2 regions of the Halanaerobium sp. ST460_2HS_T2 genome follow, and region 2 is predicted to be linked to the other one. Evidence: riboswitches for the same ligand, from Rfam matches in the RefSeq annotation. Region 2 holds a riboswitch; the other holds the start of a gene.
What was found. Region 2 has a riboswitch for cobalamin ahead of DFR80_RS02700 (TonB-dependent siderophore receptor). Riboswitches for the same ligand answer to the same signal wherever they lie in the genome.
Positions count from the first base shown of each region.

Region 1: it holds a riboswitch for cobalamin, as region 2 does, so the genes downstream of both, DFR80_RS00775 (ribonucleoside triphosphate reductase) here and DFR80_RS02700 (TonB-dependent siderophore receptor) in region 2, are expected to answer to the same signal.

Region 1 is NZ_QPJF01000001.1:162,259-175,034, reverse strand. Features, by position in the region: gene DFR80_RS00810 (cation diffusion facilitator family transporter) at 1-274, shown strand, start outside; gene DFR80_RS00805 (HD domain-containing phosphohydrolase) at 318-2,159, shown strand; gene corA (magnesium/cobalt transporter CorA) at 2,392-3,441, shown strand; gene DFR80_RS00795 (DUF445 family protein) at 3,432-7,181, shown strand; gene DFR80_RS00790 (metal ABC transporter solute-binding protein, Zn/Mn family) at 7,205-8,125, shown strand; gene DFR80_RS00785 (metal ABC transporter ATP-binding protein) at 8,125-8,898, shown strand; gene DFR80_RS00780 (metal ABC transporter permease) at 8,891-9,697, shown strand; cobalamin riboswitch at 9,861-10,049, shown strand; gene DFR80_RS00775 (ribonucleoside triphosphate reductase) at 10,335-12,383, shown strand; gene DFR80_RS00770 (anaerobic ribonucleoside-triphosphate reductase activating protein) at 12,384-12,776, shown strand, end outside.
Region 2 is NZ_QPJF01000004.1:7,366-20,141, reverse strand. Features, by position in the region: gene rimM (ribosome maturation factor RimM) at 1-263, shown strand, start outside; gene trmD (tRNA (guanosine(37)-N1)-methyltransferase TrmD) at 275-1,033, shown strand; gene DFR80_RS02735 (RNA methyltransferase) at 1,020-1,604, shown strand; gene rplS (50S ribosomal protein L19) at 1,637-1,990, shown strand; gene ylqF (ribosome biogenesis GTPase YlqF) at 2,078-2,962, shown strand; gene DFR80_RS02720 (ribonuclease HII) at 2,952-3,764, shown strand; gene DFR80_RS02715 (QueT transporter family protein) at 3,838-4,284, shown strand; gene DFR80_RS02710 (YifB family Mg chelatase-like AAA ATPase) at 4,267-5,790, opposite strand; gene DFR80_RS02705 (YraN family protein) at 5,856-6,221, opposite strand; cobalamin riboswitch at 6,440-6,627, shown strand; gene DFR80_RS02700 (TonB-dependent siderophore receptor) at 6,768-8,588, shown strand; gene DFR80_RS02695 (energy transducer TonB) at 8,627-9,736, shown strand; gene DFR80_RS02690 (MotA/TolQ/ExbB proton channel family protein) at 9,752-10,384, shown strand; gene DFR80_RS02685 (biopolymer transporter ExbD) at 10,368-10,790, shown strand; gene DFR80_RS02680 (SIMPL domain-containing protein) at 10,859-11,635, shown strand; gene DFR80_RS02675 (TrkA family potassium uptake protein) at 11,673-12,344, opposite strand; gene DFR80_RS02670 (TrkH family potassium uptake protein) at 12,378-12,776, opposite strand, start outside.

The sequences.
Region 1 (12,776 bases), on a different contig from region 2:
ATCCTATGAATTAATGGATGGCAGGCCTGCTAAAGATAAAATTGAGGAAATTAGAGAACTGGCAGACTCGATTGAAGGGGTAATGGGAATTTATGATATTAAATTGCGCAGTTATGGCCCCAGTTATATTGTAGATTTAAAGATTGTTGTCAAGGATCAGCTCTCTGTAGTTGAGGGACACAATATAGCCTGTCAGGTGGAGAATGAAATTATCGATAATAGTGATAATATTAAAGATGTAATGGTTCATGTCGATCCAGCTTCTATCCATTAAAATTGAGCAACAGATTTGAATTAATACAGGGGAGAATAAAATTTTGTTAAAAATAGTTATAGTTATAAATGATGTAATAGAAAAAAATAAAGTCAAATCACATCTTAATCGTGCTAAAAGAAAGTTCACCGGGATAGAATTTGAACTGGTAAAGGAGTTTGATGATAACCGTCAGGCTGTAAATTTTCTTTATCAGAATCCTGATATTGATATTTTGATTATTGAAAATGCAATAGGAGAAATTTTTTCTGGAATTGATTTAATCACTCTTGCAGAGAGTGAATTTCCAAATACTGGCGTAATTCTTTTAACTGGACCCGGTGAAGAACTAAATTTAGAGCAGTGTAGTGTTAATAATTTGCATTCCATAATCAAAAAAAGAGAAGATTACAGGATTTTTAAAGAAAATCTACTGCTGGCTCTTTTAAAACAGCGTCTAAAAAATAAAGAGCAGAGGAAAGCAAAAGAAAGATTAAATGATTACCGAACAATTATTGATCATACACATGATGCTATTTTTTTACTTGAAGTTGACTGTGATGAAAATATCTATTATAAAAGAATTAATGGTACTCATCAGCGCTTAACCGCTATGAGTAATGAAGAAATTAAAGGGAAAAAAGCGGAAGAAATTTTTAAGGAAGAGGTAGCTCAGAAACTGGAAGCAAATTACCGGCGATGTTTGCGCAAAAAAAGCCGGATAAATTATACAGAGAAAATCAAGTTTCCGGCCGGCAAAAAATTCTGGCAAACCACTTTATATCCAGTTGTAAGAAACGGAAGAGTAGAAGAAATAGTGGGTGCTTCTTATGATATTACTGATATGGAAGCCAAACAGCAGAGATTGGATTATATGAAAAGACATGACAGGCTGACCGGTCTTTATAACAAAGAATATTTTAATCAGTTATTTGAAGAATTAAATAAAAATGAAAAAGATGATTTAGCCTTAATCATGCTCAATGTTGAGAACTTTCATTTAATAAATAAGATTTTTAGCTGTCAAAAGGGAGATCAGATTCTAAAAGAAATTGCTTCCATCCTGGCTCAAATCTCGGATAATAATAAAATAGCAGCTCATCTATGTGCAGATCATTTTGCAGTCATTTTGAAAAATCAGAGTTTGCTTGAAATAGAAGAAACTCTTAATTTTATCAAAAAAGAAGTGGCAAAACTTAATATTAAAGGGATTTATATTGATGTTGATGCAGTATTTCTTGAAAAAACAAATGATAAAATTAGTGCCCGAGATTTTTTTAATGATGGAGTTGCAAAAATTAATTTAAAGAGATATAAAACAAGTAAGGAAAGTAATTTTTACTGTTCTTTAGTAAATTATATAAAGAAGGATAATTATAAAAAACTGAGACAGAATAATCAACTCATAGAATTAACTCGAGAAACTGCAGATTTTTTTGAATTAAGTAAACAGGAAAAGAAAAAAATGATGCTTTTAGCCGGCCATCATGATCTTGGCAAACTGGCTCTGGACAAGAATATTCTTAAAAAAGGTGAAAAATTTACGGCTAAAGAATGGCATGAGTATCAAAAGCACGTTCTGATTTCTGCAAATTTTGTTAGTTACTATCATGATCTGGCTGAAATAACAAATTTAGTATTAGCCCATCATGAACATTTTGATGGTACAGGCTGGCCTAAAGGTTTAAAAGGGGAAGAAATACCTTATTTAAGCAGGCTGTTTGCAGTAATTAATTTTTATAGCAATTTAAATTCAAATCTATATTTCCCTTTACTTCAAAATAAGTATTATTTTGGAGCTTTAGAAGACAGAGAAATTATAAAAGAGTTAAAATATTACCAGGGAAAACTTTTTGATCCCCAAATTGTGGATAAATTTATTTTATTCCTTAAAGACCTGGATTGAGTGGATAATTACAGCTCAGACGACAGTTATCCACAAACTACCCACAAAACAGGTGTTTTATCCACAGTTGTTAACAATTAATCAACAAAAATTGTGGATTAAATACCGCAGTTACCAACAACTTATCCACAAATTGTGGATATTAAAAATGATTATTATTTATAATAAGCTTAAATAAATTTTATTCAGAAGCAAATCAGATTTAAAATATAAAATTTATAAGGAGGTTAAAATGAGAAAATTTTCGCGAATTAAATCGAGTGAGATTGGTCATACTCCTGGAACTTTGCATGGAATTGAAGAAGAAATCAATGCCGAAATAGAAATAATTCAGTTTAATGAAGAAACAGTAAAAAGAAAAGCTACTGAAAAATTTACACTTTCTTTAATTGAGTCAGGTTTTATAAACTGGATCAATATTACTGGAATTCATGATGTTGAACTTGTTAAAGAAGTAGGAGAAGCGATTGATCTGCATCCACTAACATTAGAGGATATTACAAACACCAGACAGCGTCCAAAAAAGGAAGAATTTGATAATTATATTATTACAATTCTCGATATGTTAAGCTATCAGGGAGAATATATCCAGTCAGAACAGGTAAGTTTAATTTTGCTGGAAAATACAATTATCACTTTTCAGGAAGCTCATGGTGATGATTTTAATCCTGTGCGAGTTAGAATAGAAGAAAATAAAGGCCAGATTAGAAAAAAAGGTGCAGACTATTTATATTATGCTTTACTTGATGCAATAGTAGATAATTATTTTAATATTTTAGAAAGAAATGAAGAGGTATTGGAAGATTTAGATGACCTGGTAGTTGCAGCTAAAACTGGCCCTGATACTTTAGAGATAATTCAGAACTTAAAACAGGAAATTGTTTTTCTCCGTAAAACTATCTGGCCTTTAAACACGATTTTTGGTAATCTTTACCGGGTTGAATCACCTTTATTGTCTAAAGAAACCGACTATTATTTGCGTGATGTGTATGATCATATTGGTCAGTTGATGGATGAAATTGATGTGGCGCGTGATATGCTTTCCAGTATGCTGGATATTTATCTTTCTAATAAAAGTAACAAAATGAATGAGGTCATGCAGTTTTTAACCGTAATTTCAACAATTTTTATTCCCCTAACGTTTATTGCCGGAGTTTATGGAATGAATTTTAAATTTATGCCGGAGCTTGATTACAAAATTGCCTATCCTGCGGTAATGTTCTTAATGTTAATTATTGCAGTGGTGCAGTTAATTTATTTTAAGAGGAAAAAATGGCTTTAGATCTACTAGCAATTATTTCCGCGGCAGGAACAGGGGCAGTAACCGGCTATTTAACAAACAATCTGGCTTTAAAAATGATTTTCAAAGAGTATGGCCCACTTGGGGGAGTGGTAATTAAGACTAAGGATGAGTTTATTGACAGTATCTCCGAGCTTGTAGAGAGAGATCTGATTAATCATCATACTCTTGAGGAAGAATTTTCGCGTCCGGAATTTAAAGAAAATTTTGCTCGAAGTTTAAGTGATTTTCTAAATATCTATCTAGATCAGAGAACTGAATCCAGTCTGTTAAGTGATATTCCAGCCTGGAAAGAAAACTACGAACTTTTTGCTTCACTGCTTGGCAGTAGTTCAGTTGAGATTATGCAGAAGAGTACTGAGAAATTAACTGAGGAGAAACTGGAAAAAATAATTGCTCAACCTGAGCTGCAGGCTTTACTGAAGCAAATATATCTTAAGATTATAAATGAGGCAGAGAATAAAAACAGTCTAAAAAATATTAGTTCCGGGCTCTATCAGGAACTTAAAAATAAAAGAATAGATCAGCTTTTAAGTAAAGAAATTCAGCTTAAGTTAAAAGATTTTATCAAAGAAATAATTAGTTATTTTGCTGAAAATTATCAGAGTCTGGATCAGGAAAATAAAGCTGAATTTAAAGAAAAAATATTTGACCTTTTTAATCTGGAGTCTCTGGTCAGGGACTTAATGACAGAATTAAAAGAAATTAAAGTTGGTGATATATTTAAGAAAAAAGAAGAACTGGAGAAGTTGAGGCAGAACAAACTTCTGCAGCAGACTCTGAATGAGATCCTCTTGAATTTTAAAATTGAAATTGATAATTCTGATTTAAAGATTGCAGATTTATTAACTGAAGAACTGGAAGACTCTCTGCTCACAGACCTGGCTGCGGTTATTAGTAAATCAGAAGATGAGATTTTAGCACTGCTGACTGCTGAGGAAGAAGAGCTAAATAGTCTCATTTTAGAGGCTGTAGAAGCAGAAATTGAGGCAAGCAGCGGGTTTAAAGCTATGAGTCGCCAGGGTATTTACAGTAAGTATCAGGAGAACATAGAAGATTATGGTTTTCCTATTGCACATTTAAAGAGTTATATTTCAGAAAAGATTAATTCTGATAACCGACAGCTGGCAGAAACAGCTCTCGCGAAAATTAAAGACTATAAATTAAAGCAGCTGCTTAGAGGAATTGAATTTAAGGATATTTCGCTAAAATTAGAAAATATTATCTGGGATTTTTATCAGGTGAATCAGGATAAAAAAGTTATTGATCTTTTTTCAGAAGAACTTTTTCAGCAGCAGGTGATTGAAGACAAATTAACTGATCTTATTTTTTCTTTAATCAAAAAACTGGGAAGTTCTCCGGATTCAGTTGATATGCTGCTTGACTATTTGGCTGGATTTGAAATGCAGGATTTGATTAGCGAAGAGAATTTAATTAAAAAAGTGGAAGCTAACTCGGGACTAATTTATCAGCAGTTACGGCAGAATGATTTTGTAACTAAGGAGTTAAGTAAGTATCTAAATGATGAATTTTTTGCTCTGCTTAATTCGGAATTAAATCTTGGCCAGGATGGGTTTAAACAGGAAGCGGCAAATTACTTTAAAGAGGTGGAGAAAAATTTTGCCGACAGAGAATTAAAAGATCTTTATCAATTATTTAAGGGAGAGGATACTGTTGTTAAGTTAACTGATTCAATTACAACTTTCTTTTATAATAATTTACCTGAGCTGATAGAAGGTCGAGTAGCTCAGGCAGCAGCAGCGAATCTACATCAGCTATCTGATCAGGAAGTTCAGCAGGCGATTGAAGATTTTATGGGGAAAGAACTAAAGCCAATTACTTATTTAGGTGCACTTTTAGGTGCTGGAGCCGGCTTGCTATTTTCTTTTAGTGGGGCGGAGGCGGCGATTTTTAATTCTGCTCCCATCTGGCTTAATTACTTGACTGCTGCAGTTTTGTATGGTGGTGTGGGCTGGTTGACAAATGTACTTGCTATCTGGATGATTTTTCATCCTTATGAGGAAAAGCGAATTGGCACTATTCAGCTTCCATTTACCCCTGGAGTTGTGGCTAAAAACCGGAGTCGCTTTGCTGATTCTATGGGAAAATTTGTGGAAAAAGAACTGCTTAAAGCCGATTCGGCAGCAGAGATAATTGAAAATAATCGCAGTCAGATTAAAGAAACTATACTTGGATATTTTGAGCAGAATGATTATCAGCATTTTTTCGATTTAATTAAAGATAATAATGAGTTTCTGGCAGCTGAAGTATTTGCCAAAATTGATGAGATAATTTTAAATCTTGATTCAGATGATTTAACAAGACTTAAGGGTCCTTTTAATCAAAAACTAAACCAATTTTTGGATAAAAAGCTCTCTCAAATTAATTTTGTAGAAATGAGTAAAGATTATTTTGCAGATAACGAATTAGATTTTAGCGGGCTGCAGGACAGGCTTATTTCAAAGCTTGATTTAAGTAAGATAATTAAAGCTGCAGGCGGCAAATTTGACTTTGAGCTTAATTCTGCTCAATTAAAAAATCTGCTGCAGAATAAGGAATTGTATCCTTTTATGAAATTTATTATTCCCGAACTTCTAAATACAGATCTCAATTATGATTTTCAGGCCAGATTGCGACAGATTTTGGAAACTAATTCTGAATATTTTCTGGACCAGGGGATTGATTTAATCGACAGCCAGCAGCAAAAAATAGCTCAGCTGATTAATTTCAAAAAAGATGAGATTATTGAGGCAGAAAAAGAGAAAAAAGGTGGACTTTTAAAAAACACTCTGATTTCGGGAGCTATTTATATGGCGGATCTGGATGAATTTGTCGATTCTGTAACAGCAAGGGTTTTTAAGCGATTAAGAGAGGAATATTTTGTAGAAAAAAGATCCAGGTTAAAAGAACTTTATTTCAAATTACTGCAAATAATAGATGAGAGTGAGCTTTTAAGTAATGAAAAAATAGCATTAAGTCAGCTCTTAACCAATTTATCTGCCTCCCCTCGGGGATCCCAGCTAATAACAGAGGTTCTTTATCTGAGTGAAGCCGAAATTAATGAGCTGCTCGAAAAATGTTTGAAGGCTGAACAAGAGGGGTTAATGAACTTTAAGCTGGAAATAAAGGCAGCTAATCTTGAATATTTAGTTAATCAGAACTTAAAGCTGGAGCAAAAATTACAGCTGCTGTTGAATTTAAAAAGTCTGCTTACAGCAGAAGTAATTGAAGACGAGATAGCTCAGCTTTTAGCTGAGACTGATCTTCAGGAAGTTAATAAAGAACTCAGAGAACTAATTAATAGCTTAGATTTGATTTCTTTAGACTTAGAAAATGATCAGCAGTTAAAAGAAATATTAAATAAGCTTTCAGAATTAATTAATAATCCGGAGTTAAAGCAGGTGATTTTAACTCAGACAGCGTCAGATATTAGTGAGGGAGCAGTTATTCTGGAAGAAAAGCTGGACAGAGAAAGCTTGAAATACCTACTGGAATTATTTATAGAAAGTGGTGTTGATAGCTTTAAGGCTAATTCCGAATCTTTGCTCAGAAGTTTGGAGCTGAAGAAACTAACAGCCGAAGAAGTAAGAAAAATGAATCCGGCAGAGATTGAGGAAGTTTTTGATAGTTTTGCCGGCAGATATTTTACTCATCTTAAACAGTATGGCTGGTTTGGTGGTATTTTTGGTCTGCTGCAGCTTTTAATTAGAAGTATAGTTTAAAAAAGCAAAAAGAGGTGATAAATTTGAAACAGCAAATAAGATTAGTTTCGCTTTCTCTATTTTTGCTCATATTACTTTTAGTACCTTTTACTGCAGCAGCAGCTGAGGCGACTGTGGCAGTTACAATTGTACCTCAAATAGAGATGGTTGAGGCGATTGTTGGAGATAAAGTGGAAGTAGTAGAAATGATTCCAAAAGGGTTTAGCCCTTCTAATTATGCACCCTCTCCTGCGGAGATGAGGGCTTTTAATAAAGCAGGTATTTACTTTTCAATGGGAGTACCAGCGGATATACAGAACATTTTACCTCGGGCGGAAGCAGTGTCAGGACTCAAAGTTATAAAGTTATTTGAAGAAATTGAAGCTGAGTATCCTAACCGCTATTTTGGAGAGAGAAAGGAGCAGCCTGAGGATGAGGCTGCTAATGAACACAGTCACCAGGGAGGTCGTGACCCTCATATCTGGTTATCTCCGGACCGGGTAAAATATATGGTGCAGATTATGCGTGATGAATTAATTAAAATTTTACCTCAGTATGAAAATGAATTTAAAGAAAATGCAGCTCAGTATCTGAGCGAACTGGCTGCCGCTGACCAGGAAAACAGCAAATTGCTCGCCCCCTATCAGGGAGAGTCAATTTTGGTTTATCATCCTTCATTTGGCTATTTTACTGAACATTATGGCTTGGAAATGATGGCTATTGAAGAGGAAGGCAAAGATCCTGGTCCCCGTCATTTACAGGATATTATAAAAATGGCAGCTGAAAAGGGAATTAAAAATGTTTTTTATCAAGCGGAAATTGACAGTAGAAAAACAAGAGCCGTTGCTGAAGAGTTAAGTGGGGATATTGTAGAGCTAAACCCTTTAGCTGAGAACTATATTCAAAACTTAAAAGTTATGGCTCAAAAAATGGCAGCAGAGCTTGCAGAAAGAGATGATAAGTAGTGACTTATGCAGTAGAATTAGAAGATATTTCTGTAAATTATGGAGAACTGGAAGCACTAAAAAATATTAATCTCAAAGTTGAGGAAGGAGCCTTTTTGGGGATTATTGGCCCTAATGGAGGTGGTAAGACTACACTGCTTAAAGTTATTTTGGGACTTATTGAGCCGCAAAAGGGAACTGTAAAAGTGCTCGGCTATCCTTTAAATGAAACAATTGATCAGATCGGCTATGTTCCTCAGATCTCTAATTTTGATCGTAACTTTCCAATTAGTGTTTTGGATGTTGTTTTAATGGCAAGGTTGGGTGGTCGAGTTAGATTTTTTCATCAATATCATAAAGAAGATGTTAAGAAAGCAGAGGCTGTTCTGGATCAGCTTAATCTACTGCACCTAAAAAAAAGGCAGATCGGAAAGCTTTCAGGTGGCCAGCTGCAGCGGGTATTAATAGCCAGAGGACTGGCAGTGGAGCCTAAAATATTGCTTTTAGATGAGCCTACAGCCAGTGTGGATGCAAGCTCTACCTCTCAGATTTATGAATTATTAAAGGAATTAAATAAAGAAAAGACTATTATAGTAGTTACTCATGATATGGCAGCAGTTTCCTCTTATTTTGACAGTCTTGCCTGTTTAAATGAAAAATTATATCACCATGGAGATAAACATCTGGACCCGGAAACTACAGAACAGGTTTTCGGCTGCCCGGTTGATCTAATTGCTCATGGTCATCCTCATCATGTATTTGCACCACACGGAGAGGAGGCCAAAAATGATTGAAGCAATTTTTGATTTTAATTTTATGCAAAATGCCTTTGCTGCAGCTGTACTTGCAAGTATTGCCTGTGGTCTGATTGGAACAATCATTGTCGAAAAGAAGCTCGTAATGTTGAGTGGAGGCATTGCGCATACGTCATTTGGTGGGATTGGTCTTGGTTATCTTTTAAATATAGAGCCTATTTATGGAGCTTTTGCTTTTGCGGTAGGAGCTTCTCTGGCCATTGCTTCTATTCGCCGTAAAATAGGAACCGGATCTGATACTTTGATTGGAATGTTCTGGTCACTGGGGATGGCGCTGGGGGTTTTATTTATTGGCTTTACTCCTGGATATCCACCGGATATTTCTTCTTATTTATTTGGAGATATACTTACAGTTAGAAGAGTAGATGTCTGGATGATGGGAGCGCTGACAGTCTTTATGCTGCTGGCAATTATTAGTTTATTCAATTATTGGAAAGCTTATTTATTTGATGAAGAGTTCTTGCGAGTATTGGGAGTTAAATCAACTCTGCTCGAAAATTTTCTCTTTATTATGATTGCGCTCGCAATAGTAATTTTAATTAGAGTTGTGGGGATAGTACTGGTCATTGCTCTTTTAACAGCTCCTCCGGCAGCAGCCAGATTATATACAGAGGATTTAAAAAAGATAATGGGGCTTGCAGTTGTTTTTGGACTTATTTTTTCTTTCAGCGGTCTAACTTTCTCCTATTATTATGATCTGCCTTCAGGGGCAGTTATTATTATTACAGCTGCCTTATTTTATTTTGGTTCTGTAGTAGTAAGAGGAAGTAATGAATAAAATATTTCTCAAAAACAAAAAGTTAGTATTTTAAAGAAATTGCATCTTTAATTGGGGCTTAGCTTTAAATTTGTCTGGAGATTAGAATTTAAATATTTGTGATTTGTGCTCAGATGTATTAAGATAAAAATAGTTAATTAAAAATTGAATAGTTTTAAATAAGGGTTTCAGTCATTATTTTGGTGTTACAGCGGAAATAAATGGCTGGATTAAAATGGGAAAGAGGTGAAAAACCTCTGCGGTCCCGCCGCCGTAAGGTTTAAAGATAATCAAAACTGCCACTGGGAAAACCGGGAAGGCTAATTATTAACTAAACTGAGCCGGAAGACCTGCCTTTATTTGTAAACACCATAATCTCACGGGTCATGAGGGGGTGTTAGAGCAGAAATTTATTTAAGTTGGATTGATTAAACTGCTGCCAGTTAAAGCTGAAATGTAAATTCTTTAGTTTATTATCTGACAATTGCAGTTTATCCAGTTTAAAAGTGAGTATCTGATTTAAATAAATTCTGACAGCTAACTTAAAGTATTAATCCCTTTCGTACAGAGCCTGTGTGGAGGGATTTTTTATTTATATAGTTTTTTAGATTAAAATAATAAAATATAGCACAAATATAAGTTCGTAAAGGGAGGAATTATGAATTTAGATTATGTAAAAAAACGTGATGGGAAAAAGGTAGAATTTAAATCGGAGAAGATTGAAAATGCAGTGACAAAAGCAGCTGCAGCAGTAGATCAGGCTGATCCTCAAATTGCTTCAGAGATAACAGCTGAGGTAATATCTTATTTAAAGATATTTTTCAAAAACGGAGGTACAGTTGAGGTAGAACAGATTCAGGATCTGGTGGAAAAAGTTTTAATCGAAAAGGGCTATGCCGAGATTGCAAAGGCGTATATTCTTTATCGGGAACAGCACAGCAAGCTTAGAGACAGCAAAAAGCTTTTTGCAGATGCAGTTAATATTATGGATGACTATTTAGACCGCAGTGACTGGAAGGTCAATGAGAATTCGAATATGAGTTATTCACTCCAGGGACTAAATAATTTTATTGCCTCAGAAGTAACCGGTCAGTACTGGCTGCAGGAGATTTATCCCAAAGAAACTGCGGAGCTGCACAGTAGTGGTGATCTGCATATTCATGATCTGGGTAATTTAAGTGTTTATTGCTGTGGCTGGGATTTAGAGGAGCTTTTAAGAACAGGTTTTAGGGGAGTTCCCACTAAAATTGAAAGTGCTCCCCCCAGACATTTAAAGACTGCACTTGGGCAAATTGTAAATTTTTTCTATACACTTCAGGGTGAGAGTGCGGGAGCTCAGGCCTTTTCCAATTTTGATACCTATCTGGCACCCTTTATCGCCTATGATGACCTTAATTATGAAGAAGTTAAGCAGTCTATGCAGGAATTTCTATTTAATATTAATGTACCAACTCGGGTTGGATTTCAGACTCCCTTTACTAATATTACTATGGATCTTGAAGTTCCCTCTTATTTAAAAGACCAGTCAGTAATTATTGGGGGAGAATATCAGGATAAGACTTATGGTGAATTCCAGCCAGAAATGGATATGTTTAATCAGGCTTTTGCTGAGCTGATGATGGAAGGTGATGCAAAAGGCAGAATGTTTTCTTTTCCAATACCTACTTATAATATAACAGAAGATTTTGAGTGGGACAACGAAAAGCTTGATCCAGTCTGGAAAATGACAGCTAAGTTTGGTATACCCTACTTTTCTAATTTTGTTAATTCTGATATGGATCCAGAAGATGCAAGAAGCATGTGCTGCAGATTACGTCTGGATAATAAGGAGCTGCGTAAAAGAGGTGGAGGCTTATTTGGTGCTAACCCAATGACGGGTTCAATAGGTGTAGTGACCTTAAATATGGCCCGGATCGGTTATCAGTCTCAAAATAAGGAAGAGTTTATGGACAGAGTATATTATTTGATGGATCAGGCAAAAGAGAGCTTAGAAGTCAAGCGCAAGGTCTTAGAAACTCTAACTGATCAGGGTCTATATCCATATGCTAAATTTTATTTAAGAGATATCAAAAAACGCTTTGATCAGTACTGGAAAAATCACTTTAATACAATTGGTTTAAATGGAATGAATGAGGCTTTACTGAATTTTATCGGCAAAGATATTTCAACTCCCGAAGGTCAGAAATTATCACAGGAAGTAATGGAAAAAATGAGGGAGAAACTGCAGCAGTATCAGGAAGAAACAGATAATCTATTTAATCTGGAAGCAACTCCAGCTGAAGGTACAGCTTACCGTTTTGCTCGACTGGATAGAAAGCAGTTTGGAGACAGAATAGTTGCTGCCAATCAGGAGCGCGTTATTAAAGAAAATTCAGACCCCTACTACACCAACTCTACTCAGCTGCCTGTAGGTTTGACAGACGATATTTTTACAGCTTTAGAGCTGCAGGATGAACTGCAGTCACTTTATACTGGTGGGACAGTTCTCCATGGATTTCTGGGAGAAAAGATAGATTCTATTGAGGCCACCAAAAAACTGGTTAAAAGAATTGCAGAAAACTTTAAACTGCCCTATTATACTCTGACTCCATCATTCAGCATCTGCCCGGTCCACGGTTATTTACCGGGAGAACACGAATACTGTCCTAAGTGTGAGGCAGAATCTGCTGCTGAGGAAATAGAGATGGCAGAAAGTGCTGTGAATTAAATGAGATTAGCGGGTTTGCAGAAGACCTCGGTGATTGATTTTCCCGATCAAATTTCAGCTGTTGTTTTTACTCAGGGTTGTAATTTTCACTGTCCTTACTGTCACAACAGTCAGCTCATTAAAAGGGAACTTCCTCCTGAACAGGAACTAATGCCAGAAAAATATTTCTTTAATTTTTTAGAAAATAGAAAAAAACTACTGGATGGAGTAACTATTACAGGTGGAGAACCCTTACTGCAGCAGGATTTAAAAGAATTTATGCTGAAAATAAAAAATGATTATAATCTGCTGCTTAAGCTGGATACTAATGCATCCAGTTTTAAGAAACTCCAGGAAATAATCGAAGCAGGAATCATTGATTATCTGGCAGTTGATATTAAGTTTGACTGGGCT
Region 2 (12,776 bases):
TAATTGATGAGTCTGAAAAATATTTACTTCCAGAAGATAACTTTTATGTCGATGATTTAATAGACTGTGAGGTCTATCTTGCATCCGGCAGCTATCTGGGAAAATTAATAGATGTTATTGACACTTCAGGCACAGATATTTTTTTGGTCAAAGGCAAGGATAAAGAATATATGCTGCCTGCCAGTCGGGAAATGATTTTAGAAATTGATCTTGAAAACAAAAAAATTATTGTTGATCCTATCCCGGGGATCTTAGATCTTTAGGAGCTGAATTTATGTTTTTTGATATTTTAACTCTTTTCCCGGAAATGTTTGCGGGACCTTTTAGTGAGAGTATTTTAAAAAGAGCCAGAGAAAAAGATTTGATAGATATAAAAACAGTAAACATCCGTGATTTTGCTGAGGATAAACATCATACAACAGATGAGCCACCATACGGTGGAGGAGCTGGAATGGTGATGAAGGCAGAACCGATCTTCAAGGCCTGGCAGAATACTCAGGATAAGAGAGGGCAAAAATCAAAAACTATTTTAATGAGTCCGCAGGGTGAAGAATTGACCCAGGATTTAGTTAAGGATCTAAGCCAGGAGCAGGGTTTAACAATAATCTGTGGCCGTTATGAAGGTGTGGACGAACGAGTCAGAGAAACAATTATTGACCGGGAAATTTCTATCGGTGATTATGTACTTACTGGTGGAGAACTGCCGGCAATGGTTCTTGTTGATTCAATTTCCAGACTTTTGAGTGGAGTACTGGGAGATGAAAATTCTTCTAAAAAGGATTCGTTTTATAATGGCCTTTTAGAACATCCTCATTATACCAGACCACGAGAATTTAATGGCCTCAAGGTTCCTGATGTATTACTAAGTGGTAATCATCAGTTAATTGAGCGATGGCGCAAAAAAGAGTCTTTAAAAAGAACTCTTTTAAGAAGAAAAGATTTACTGGAAGATAAAAAACTTAGTGATTTAGAAAAAGAATTACTTAAAGAAATTAAGCTGGAACTAAAGGGTGAAGTTGATGGCAAAAATTGAGGCAGATGTTTATCTTGGCTTAGTCCATAATCCTATTTATAATAAACTGGGTGAAGTTATAACAACAACTGTAACAAATTATGATCTACACGATATAGCAAGAGCTGCAAAAACCTATGATATCAATAAATACTATATTATCAATAATCTTAAATCACAGCAGGAATTGGTAGAAAGAGTCAGAGATTACTGGACTGGTGGTCGTGGTGCTGATTATGTTTATAACCGTCATCAGGCTTTTTCGGTGCTCGAGATTGCTTCAGAACTTGAGGAAGTAAAAGCAGAAATCCGAAAAGAAACCGGTCAGGAGCCTCTGCTGATTGCTACTGATGCTCGTGAATATCCAAATACAATATCCTATAAAGATATGCGCAGTGAATTACAGCAAATTGACCGCCCGTTTTTAATTATTTATGGAACCGGTTATGGTTTAACCAAGGAGATGGTTGCTGACTGTGATTATGTGCTTTATCCTATCTGGGGTAGGGGAGATTTTAATCATCTTTCAGTTAGAAGTGCTGCTTCAATTATTATGGATCGTCTGTTGTCTGATCCCTGGTGGGAGGCATAAAATTTAATTATTTTTTGAGAGGAGGTTTATAGATGAACATTATCAATGAAATAGAGAAAGAACAAATTCGTAATGATATCCCCGAATTTGCTGTTGGCGATACATTAGATCTAAAAGTATTAATCTCTGAAGGTGGAAAAGAAAGACTTCAGCCTTTTAAAGGGGTTGTAATTAGAAGAAATGGTGGTGGTTTAAACGAAACCTTCACTATTCGTAAAATTGCACACGGTGTTGGAGTGGAAAGAACTTTCCCATTACATAGTACTAAACTTGATACTATTAATGTGGTACGCCGTGGTGATGTTAGAAGATCTCGTCTTTACTATCTGCGGGATAGAAGAGGTAAGGCTTCTAGAATTAAAGAAAAAAGAGAAGAAAGAAAATAATTATTTTAAGGTGGGGGTTTTCTCCACCTTTTTTCAATATTTATGGACTTAAAAAATATTCAGAAAAAGTTTTAAGGAGTTTTGATTATGATACAGTGGTATCCCGGCCATATGGCCAAAGCAAAAAGAATATTAAAAGAGGATTTAAAGTTAGTTGATATTGTAATTGAGGTTGCTGATGCTCGAGTTCCGATTAGCAGTCAGAATCCTGACTTAAGAAAATTAATTAATGAGCAGGCTAAGGTTACTGTTTTAAACAAAAAAGATCTGGCTGATCCAGCTTATAATCAGAAGTGGATCAATTATTTTCAAAAACAAACCGGGGAAGATGCAGTTTTATTAAATTCATTAACTGGTGAGGGAGTTAGTGAATTAAAGAGTATTTTAAATAATACCTATGATCAAATAGCATCAAAACTATCTAAAAAAGGTAGAAATCCTCGCCGTCTGCGAGCAATGATTATTGGAATTCCTAATGTCGGAAAATCAGCTTTAATTAATCTTTTAGCCGGTTCTAATATTACTACTATTGGTAATAAACCGGGTGTAACCAGGGGGAGACAGTGGGTCAATGTCAGCAAAAAGGTGCGCCTGCTTGATACTCCCGGAATTTTATGGCCTAAATTCAGTAGTGAAGATAAGGCCTATAAGTTAGCTCTAACCGGTGCTGTGGATAATGACATTTTTGATTTTGAGCTGGCAGCTTACAAATTGATTAAATTCATTATTGAAATTAATGAGGATATTCTGCTTGATGCTTACAGTCTTGATTATTTAGAAGCTCATCCCTATGATATTTTGGCAGATATTGCCCGTAAAAGAGGATGTTTGATGACCGGTGGTAAGGTAGATCGCAACCGGGCAGCAGGAATTATAATTAATGATTTTAGAGATGGCAGGCTGGGCCAGATAACTTTAGAAAAGCCAGCAGAAGCTGAAAATTTAAAAGCAGCTGATCACAATGAAAAATAATGATTTGAATTTACCAGAATTCAGTCAGCTGACTGTTAAAGAAGTAAAAAAATTTACTTCTGAGCTGAAAGTTAAAAAGGAGATGCCTAAAATAATCGAAATTCTAAATCAGGATTCTCGTAAGGGAGTTCAAAAGATAGCTGCCAGGTTGGAGCGTAAAATAAAAAAGCAGCAAAAAATCAGGGCTAAGTGGGAGCAGATGAACCAGCTTGAAACTGAGCTTGCCGCTGAAGGCTATCAGGTAATTGTTGGTCTGGATGAAGCCGGTAGAGGACCCCTGGCAGGTCCTGTAGTAGCTGCTGCAGTGGTACTGGATCCTGAAGCGAAGATTTATGGTTTGGATGATTCTAAAAAGTTATCTAAAAAGAAAAGAGAAATCTTATTTTCAAAAATCAAAGCCAGAGCAAAGGTTGGGATTGGCCAGGCTTCAAGTAGTGAAATAGATAAGTATAATATTAGGGAGGCGACCTTTGTTGCTATGAAGAGAGCAGTTAAAGATCTGCTGCCAGAGCTGGATCAAAATCCTGAACTTCTACTTGTTGATGGAAATGCGGTTATCCCTAATTTAACAGTGGAGCAAAAAGCAGTTATTAATGGAGATGCAGATGTAAATGCTATTGCAGCTGCTTCAATTATTGCCAAAGTAACGAGAGATAATATTATTTTTGAATATGCAGAAAAATTTCCTCAGTATAATTTTAAATCAAATAAGGGCTACGGTACAGCTGAACATATTGCTGCTTTAGAAAAATATGGCTCTTCTCCAATCCATCGTAAATCCTTTGGCCGAGTTCCTGAATAGTATTGATTTTGATTTAAAAATTTATTATTTGTTTAAAATAGAAAGTTACAATTTTTTTGAAAGGAGATGAAAAATGAATACAAAAAGATTAGCCCGCGGTGCAGCTATTACTGCTCTATATGTAGTTATAACTTATTTTTTAGCTCCAATAAGTTTTGGTCCGATTCAGTTTAGAGCTGCTGAAGCTTTAACTGTATTGCCAATTTTATTTCCGGAAGCAGTTCCTGCTTTATTTTTAGGAGTACTGCTGGCCAATATTATTGGAGGGCTTGGTTTAGTAGATATAATTGGTGGTAGTCTGGTTACTTTGCTGGCGGCTTATGTTACCTACAAAAATAGTGATAATATTTTTGCCTATTTAAGTCCAATTTTATTTAACGCATTTTTGATCAGCATCTATCTTCATATTTTATTTGAACTGCCTTATTGGTTAAATGTAATCCAGATTGGTCTAAGTGAGGCAGCTGTTGTTTTAATCCTTGGTGTACCCTTAATTAGATATCTAAAGCAGCATTTCTGATTTTTCAGCATACCAGCGAAAGTCAATAGCTTTAATCAGATCGGATTCTGTAATTTTAGAATTGGAGTTTAAATCAGCAATAGTTCGGGCTACTCTCATTAGCCTTATATAACCACGAACACTTAATTTGAGGTTCTCATAGGCCTGGTTTAAAACTTTTTTACCTCTCCTGTCAGGCTGACAGTATTTTTCTATATCTTCTAACATCAATTCCGAATTTTTCTTTATTTTTGTTTTTTCATATCGTTGAGCCTGCATTAAGCGGGCTTTTTTTATTTTCTTAAGATAATTAACTTCTTTTTCGGGGATATTTTTAGTTAGGATTTCATCTTTTTTTAAAGGAAGAACTTCAATTTGTAGATCAATCCTATCTTTTAGTGGTCCTGATAGTTTCTGCTGATAGCGGACAATATCTCTTTTTGAACACTTACATTCTCTATCTTTAACTCCAGCAAAGCCACAGGGACAGGGATTCATTGCAGCTACAAACTGAAAATTTGCTGGGAAATAGTAACTTCCCTGCTGGCGGACAATTTTAATTTCCTTTTTTTCCAGTGGTTCTCTAAGATTTGCCAGAACAGAATTTTTGAATTCCGGCAGCTCATCCAAAAAGAGGACACCATTATGAGCCAGAGATATTTCTCCAGGTACTGGTATCTGACCTCCACCAATTAGAGCAGCCGAGGTAATAGAATGGTGAGGAGCGATAAAAGGACGGTATTTCTTTTCTAAATTGAGTTCTTTCAAGTTATTATTAATACTGTAGATAGAGGCTGTTTCCAGCAGTTCTTTTTTGTTGAGTGGGGCCAGCAATTTTACTATTGATTCTGCCAGAACAGTTTTACCGCAGCCCGGAGGCCCAATCAAAAGTAAATTGTGTCCGCCAGCTGCAGCTGTGATTAGAGCATTTTTAGCATTTTTTTGACCTCTGATCTGACTTAACTCTGGATAGTTTAGAGTAGAATTTTGATTTGAATCAGATATAAAATTATTTTTTTCTGCTGCTTCTAAATTATTAACATCACGCAGATGTTTAAGCAAAAATGGTGTTAAATTTTTAACCAGCAGGGCTTCTTTTTGATTTGCCTGAGGTATAATAGCCTGGAGATAATTATTTTCGGAAGCGGCAAGCAGCATGGAGAGTAGTCCTTTTACATGATTAATATTACCATTTAAATTTAATTCTCCAGCAAAAAATTTATTTTTTTTATTTTTAATATTAATCTGTCCCGAACATTCAAGCAGCACTGCAGCTATTGCCAGGTCAAAATGAGATCCATATTTATTAATATTTCCCGGGGCCAGATTAACAGTAATTTTTTTGACCGGCCATTCAAAACCAGAATTAATAATTGCTGAGCGGACTCTTTTAGCTGATTCTCTAACAGTTTTTCCGGCCAGACCTACAATATTAAAACTGGGTAGCCCTCTTGAAATATCTACTTCAACTTTTACCATTTCTGCTTTAACACCATAAATAACAGCTGAATAAAGATAGGAATACATTTAGATTTCTCCTTCCCAATAAATGTATATTATATTTTTAGTTACTTAAATTCTTATAATTTAATTTAGTCAATTATATTTTTAAAATGTTTCAATTTATCAATTCTTCTGGCAGCAGGATCAATTTTTAAAGCAATCAGGTCAAAACGGATTAAACTTAAATGGATGTTTTTTTCAGAGAAATAAAAGATAGCGGCTCGACGCAGGTGAGCAATTTGTTTATAATAAAGAGATTGGGCCAGCTCAATATAGTTTTCGGAGCTGCGGCTCTTAACTTCAATAAAAATTGTGTAATTATTTTTAGCAGCGATAATATCAATTTCTCCAAATTTATTTCTATAATTCCTTTCAATAATATAATAACCCTCCTGTCTTAAATATTTTACTGCAATATCTTCACCGATTTTTCCAATTTTATTGTGTAAAGCCATCAAAATACCTCCTTAAATAGAATATATTATATAATTATGTAAAAATATAGAAACTCCTGCATAAAAATTATTTTTTTATTATAATCTGGGAGAGGATAAATAATGACATATCTAAATAAGTAATTTCTATAATATTCAAAAGATAATTATTTTGCAATATTAAAAATTAATTAAAGGAATTCAGCTAAATTTAAAGAATATTATTTATTAGAAAAGAAAATAATGTTCTCTTTTTAGGTGCTTCTTTAAATTAGAAGATAATAGGGAATCAGGTGAAATTCCTGAACGGGTCCGCCACTGTTAATCAGTAGGCCGATTAATTACCACTCACTCATCAATAGTGCTGGGGAAGGTAAATCGGTAAAGCTGTAAAGTCAGGAGACCTGCCTGAAAGGATGGCAGCCATCTTCGAGACAGGACTGGTTGTGGGCTAACTATATCTATTATGACACCCTCAATGTATCCTTAGGGTGTCTTTTTCTATTTATTTAGCCTTTTTTGTCTTAGGTGGCTGTGAGCAGACAAAAACTTAAGGAGGAATTATTTATGTTAAGGAAAACAGTTTTAGTCATGCTTACAGCACTCTTGATTTTAGCAGTGCCGGTAAGTGCCCAGGAAGAAGTTATGGAATTGGATGAAATTGTTGTGACAGCAAGTCGTTATCAGGAAAGTATTATGGAGACTCCAGTCAGTATTGAAGTTATTGATCAGGAAGAGATAGAAGCTAGCAATGCCAGAAATTTAGCAGATCTTCTACAGGATGCTGGTGGAGTTTATATTAAAAATTTTAGTGGCTTAACTGGAAAAAAAGATGTAATAATTAGAGGAGCAAGACAGGATCAAATATTATACTTACTCGATGGACAGCCTTTAAATAGTCCTCAGGATGGGGTTATTAGGTTAGAGGATATACCAATTTCTATTATTAAACGAATTGAAATTTCTAAGTCTGCCTCATCATCAATTTATGGAGCAAATGCTATGGGTGGAGTAATTAATATTGTAACTCAAGCTGCCGATAAAGATAATGAAACAGAGGTTAATTTTGGTTTTGGCTCATATAACACTCAAAATTATATTCTGACAACAAATTATAATTTTGATAACTCTTCAGTATTTATTTCTTACGACAAATTGAGCAGTGATGATCATCGAGATGATCCTGATCAGAAGTCAGCTTTAGATCGGGACGATATTTTTATCAAGTACAAATATAATCTCAGTAAAAGATCTAACTTAAATTTTACATACAGATATAATAATACTGAATCGAATTATCCTGGTTCAGATGCAAATGATGATTATGGTTTTCGTGATGATCAGGATAAAAACATTAGAATCTCTTTAGATCAAAATTTAAAAAACAGAGACAGAACACTTTTAGTCTACAATAATGAGCGGGAGATGTATGATAAGACTAGATATCCAGCGTCAATGTTTGGACCAGCAGGTTATAATATAACTGATGTAGATATTTTAAAAAGAGGTTTAAATTATAAAGAAACTAATTATAATTTTGATAACCACACAATAAATTATGGTTTTGAAATAATAGAAAATGAAGTAGAAGATAATGAATTATCAACTAATAATACACATGAAAATCTTAACAAAGCCTTATATATTCAGGATAAGTTTAGATTAAATAATAATATTTTTGTTTATGGTGCTAGATATGATGATCATGATGAATATGGAGCAAATCTTAGCCCGAAATTTGGCTATATCTATGAATTAACTGATAACTGGAATTTTAATTTTAATTATGGAGAAGCTTATAGAGCTCCAACATTTCTTGATTTATATGGTTTTGGAGGTAATGAAAATTTAAAGGCAGAATCAGGAAAAACTTTTGATCTTGGATTTAAATATTTAGATTCAATCTGCAGAAGAGAAATTACATTTTTCCAAAGAAATTTTGAGCAGTTAATTACTTATAATTCTAATACATCTATGATGGAAAATATTGATGAAGCTGATATTAAAGGAATTGAGTTATTAACATCAAGAAGCTTTGATGATAATTGGACTATTGATTTTGCCTATACCTATTTAGAGGCTAGAGATGATAGTGTAGACGGTCAGTCATTAAATATGCCCTATAATCAGCTTGCATTAAATGTAAAGTACGACAAAGAAAATTATAATTTTGTATTAGACAATAGCTATGTTGATGAAACAAACTCTTATGGTGGAGGTAAAGTAGATTCTTATTTCATCTCTGATTTAAAATTAGTTACTGATTTAAGCGAAAGCAAAGAATTAGCTTTTGAAATTAACAATCTTTTCGATAAAGACTATGAAGTAGTAGATGGCTATCCAATGCCTGGTCGTAACTTTATGGTTAACCTCAGCACCAAATTTTAGTTAAACCTACAAATTAACCTATAGAAAGGATGATGATAATGAAGCAAAAATTAATATATCTAACTGCCTTCCTCTTATCATTATCCCTTATCCTGCTGCTGGAAGCCAGCTCTCTCAGGTTTCTAGCAGAGGATATAAAACCTTTAGACAAAAATGAGGTTAAGGTTGAACTATTATTATCTGCTTCTAATAATCCTGCCGAAAATACTCAGAATGAAGCTGACAGAGAAAGTTCAGCTGAAAATGCGCTGGCAGCAGAATTAGAGCCAGAAGAGGAAGTAGATAAAAATAGTTCAGAACCAAGAGACGAAGAAATTAGAGATAAAAAGAAAGAAAATGTCAAAAAAGTTGAAGCTCAAGAAAATATGGAAACTACAGAAACTACGGAGGCTCAAGAAATTGAGGAAGAGCTAGAGGTTCAGGAAAATCCGGAAGTTCAGAAAACTGATGCAGAAATTATAGAAGAGAAAGATCCACCAGCCAAAACAACTGAAGAAAAAGAAACTGCAGCAGATAATAGAGATGAGCCGCCGCCCTGGCTGCAGAATTCATCAAATAAGTTAGAAAAAGAAAAATCTGAGCAACCGGAAGCTAACAATCAAAAAGAAAAATTTGATTTAGATAGTTTTATAGCCAATTTGGAGGCGGATGCAGACGAAAATATTGATCAAACTGCAGAGAATAAGAATCAAGATAGAGAGGATATTCAATCAAATCAGGACAGCGTTTCTGAAGAAAAAAATAATAATAAAGCTCGTGATAAGGGTGTAACAGAAGATAAAGCTTCAGCTAATAGTCCTCTTAATTCTAATGAGGAGCAAAATAAAGTCAGTCAGGAAAATAAAGTTTATGATTTAAGAAAAGACAGATCAAATTCAATTAAAAAACCAGGAATAATAAATTATTCTCAGCCAGAATATCCTTCTAACTTGAGGAAAAGAAATATTGAAGGTGAAGTAATAATGTCTTTGCGAATAGATAAAGCTGGTAAGCCTCATGATTTAAAAATCAGTCAGAGCTCGGGTTATGATTCTTTTGATCAGGCTGCTCTTGGTGCAGTTTCCAACTGGAGATTTGAAGCTGCAGAAAAAGATGGTAATAAAGTTGAGGTAATTGTTAATCTGCCAATTCGTTTTAAGTTAAATTAAATGGAGGTAAAATTTATGATTACAGAGTTTATTGAAACTGCAGGTATTGCTGCATACCCACTACTTTTAGCAGCATTTTTAATGATTTTTATAGTTTTTGAGAGGAGTATAATATTTTTTTTAAATTATAGACAGATTAATAAGGATAAATATTTAGAGGCAGTTCTTAATTTTAATGATAATAAACAAAAAGCCAGTATTTTAAATAATAAAAAAGGAATAGCTGCTGAGATTTATAGTAATACTTTAACTAAAAAGCCAAAAAATAGAGAAGAGTTTAACTTATATCTCGATGCAGAAGAAGTTGATAAACTACCACAGCTTGAAAAACATTTAGGATTTTTAAATTTTATTGCTCAGGTTTCACCAACCATAGGTCTGCTGGGGACAGTGAGCGGGATGATCAAAACATTTCAGGTTTTAGGTGTTGGGGGCAGTCCGGAGCAGATGGCAGTAGGAATCTCAGAAGCTTTATTTACCACTGCTGCTGGCTTAATTATATCAATACCTGCTGCGGCTTTTTACCACTATTTTTATGCTAAAATAGAAAAACTCCATAATCAGCTCAATAACTTAAGATTAGAAAGTGAGAGTATTCTTTATAAAAAAGAGATTAAGGAGCTGAATAATAATGAAATATCAGTCTAAAAAGAAAAGTTCAACTTTAAATCTGGCTCCAATGATAGATATTGTTTTTCTGCTTTTAATTTTCTTTTTAGTATCTTCTACACTGCAGGGAGAAGAAGCCCTATATAATATTACCATACCGGACAGCAGTATCGGTCAGAGTTCTGAGCAGAAAAGTATAAGTATCTTTTTGGATCAACAAAACCAGATATATTATCAGGAAAATGAATACACCAGGCAGCAGCTGGATAAATTATTTGCTGAATTAAATGCTGGCCCGGTAGAAAAAGTTAAAATCTATGCTGACCAGGAGAGTAATTTTGCTTCACTGGTATTTCTTATAGAAAAATTTAAAAATAACGGCTATCAAAATATTTCTTTTGCTCTTCGAGAAAAAAATAAAAAAGGATTTTACCAATCTTATTAGAATTATATAATTAAGAGATTAGTTAATAAGCAAATAAAGAGCATTATTAGTAAATGGAGGGGTAATTTATGAACAGAAATGTAGGTATGTTTTTAGTTTTTATAGCTTTAATTTTATTATCAGTGATAGTAGTTAATGGTCTGTATTTTAATACTCCAGCTGTAGAAAAAGCAGAAAAAGAAACATCAGTAGAAAAAGTAGATCAAGATTATATTACTACTAATTTAAGTATCAGCCAGCAGCAGGAATATGATCCTGATATTGTAGATGTTGTACTTGGATTTGAAAATGAAGACACAGAGCAGTCAGCTGCTGTAGAAGCAAATAATAAAATAATGAGTAATCTAATGACTATTTTAGAGGCGCAAGAACTGGAAAAAATAGAAACACAGGGTTTTAGAGTTTATCCCTATACCAGATATGTAAAACAGGACGAAGAAAATGTTGAAAAAAAAGTAACCTATTATCAGGTGAAAAATCAGATAAAATTTAGTTCAAAAAATTTAGGAGAATTGCCTGTTCTTCTTGGTAGATTGCTGAATGCAGGGGCAAATAGAGTTGTTAATGTAAACTATCGTTTAGAAAGTAATGAAAAAGCATTAGAGGAAGTTACAGCAGCGGCCTTGAGCAGCCTTAAAGAAAAAGCCTCCTTCATGGCAGAAAATTTGGGCAAAGAAAATTACAGAATAAAAGAGCTTAATTTTAGCCAGCAAAATATTTATGGCAGTGATGCTTTAAGGTCATTAAGTAGAAGTTCAGAAGCAGCAGATTTTTCTGAAGTGCCTCTTGCAGAACAAAAAGTTAATATTAGTGTTTCACTTTCAGCTGAATTAGAGTTATATTAAAAAAAGAAACTGAGTGCAGCAACTGCACTCAGTCTTTTTATTTATTTAAAAGGAAATCAGCAGCGCTTTCCATATCATCTTTTGAGGCGACCAGAAAAACCTGGTTGCCAGCAAAAATTTCTCTATTTCCTCTTGGAACAATATATCTGTCCTGAGCTTTGTCATAAATTCCTGCGATTACACAATTTTCAGGAAAAGTTTTTTGACTTACTATATCAGAAATTTTCATTCCTGAAATTGGAGATTCCGGGGGTATAGTTAAAATTGAAACTTCAGCTTTGCCATCTCCCAGTGATGCTACTTTGCGGACATCAGGTTCTTCAATGTCTGTAATAAAACGATCCACAATCAACTCCATTGTAGCTGCGATATTTGTAGCTCCAGCCATCTGATAAGCATTTTCGTACTCAGGTTCTCTCATTCTCACCAGAATTTTATCAACTCCAAAATTTTTGGCTAAAAGTGAAAAAGAAAGGTTATCTGCATCATCTCTCATAACAGCTATTGCCACATCGCATTTTTCTATTCCAGCTTCTTTTAAGATATCGATTCTGGTGGCACTACCCAGTACAGTTACTGCCCCATATCTACTGTATATTTTTTCTGCAACACTCTGTTCTTTTTCAATCACAATTACATCGTGCTTTTGAACAAGATTTTTAGTAAGATTTCTACCTGCAATACCTCCACCAGCAATAATTATATACATATAAATACCTCCATTTTCAAAATAATATAAAGATTATTTCTCCCAGGCTTTTTTAGTAAATAAAATAATTATCGGTAAAATTTCAAGCCTTCCGGCCAGCATTCCTATTATATAAGTCATTTTTATAATTGGAGAGAGTGAAGCCATTTTTTCTACTGAAAAGAAAAAAGGACCAATATTTCCCATGGCTGAAAACATGCCTGAAAAAGCCTGCCAGCCATCCAAATCAGAAAAGATAGAAGTAATAATACCTCCTACTACAATTAAAACCAGCCAGAAAGAAAACAAACCTGTTAGTTTATTTATTTCATCACTATCAATAATACCCTGATCAAGTGTTACCGGTAGAACAGCATGATCTGGCAAATAAATTTTTTTAATTTCTCTTTTAAATAAGCGTCCCAGGATATTTAGTCGCATTACTTTAATACC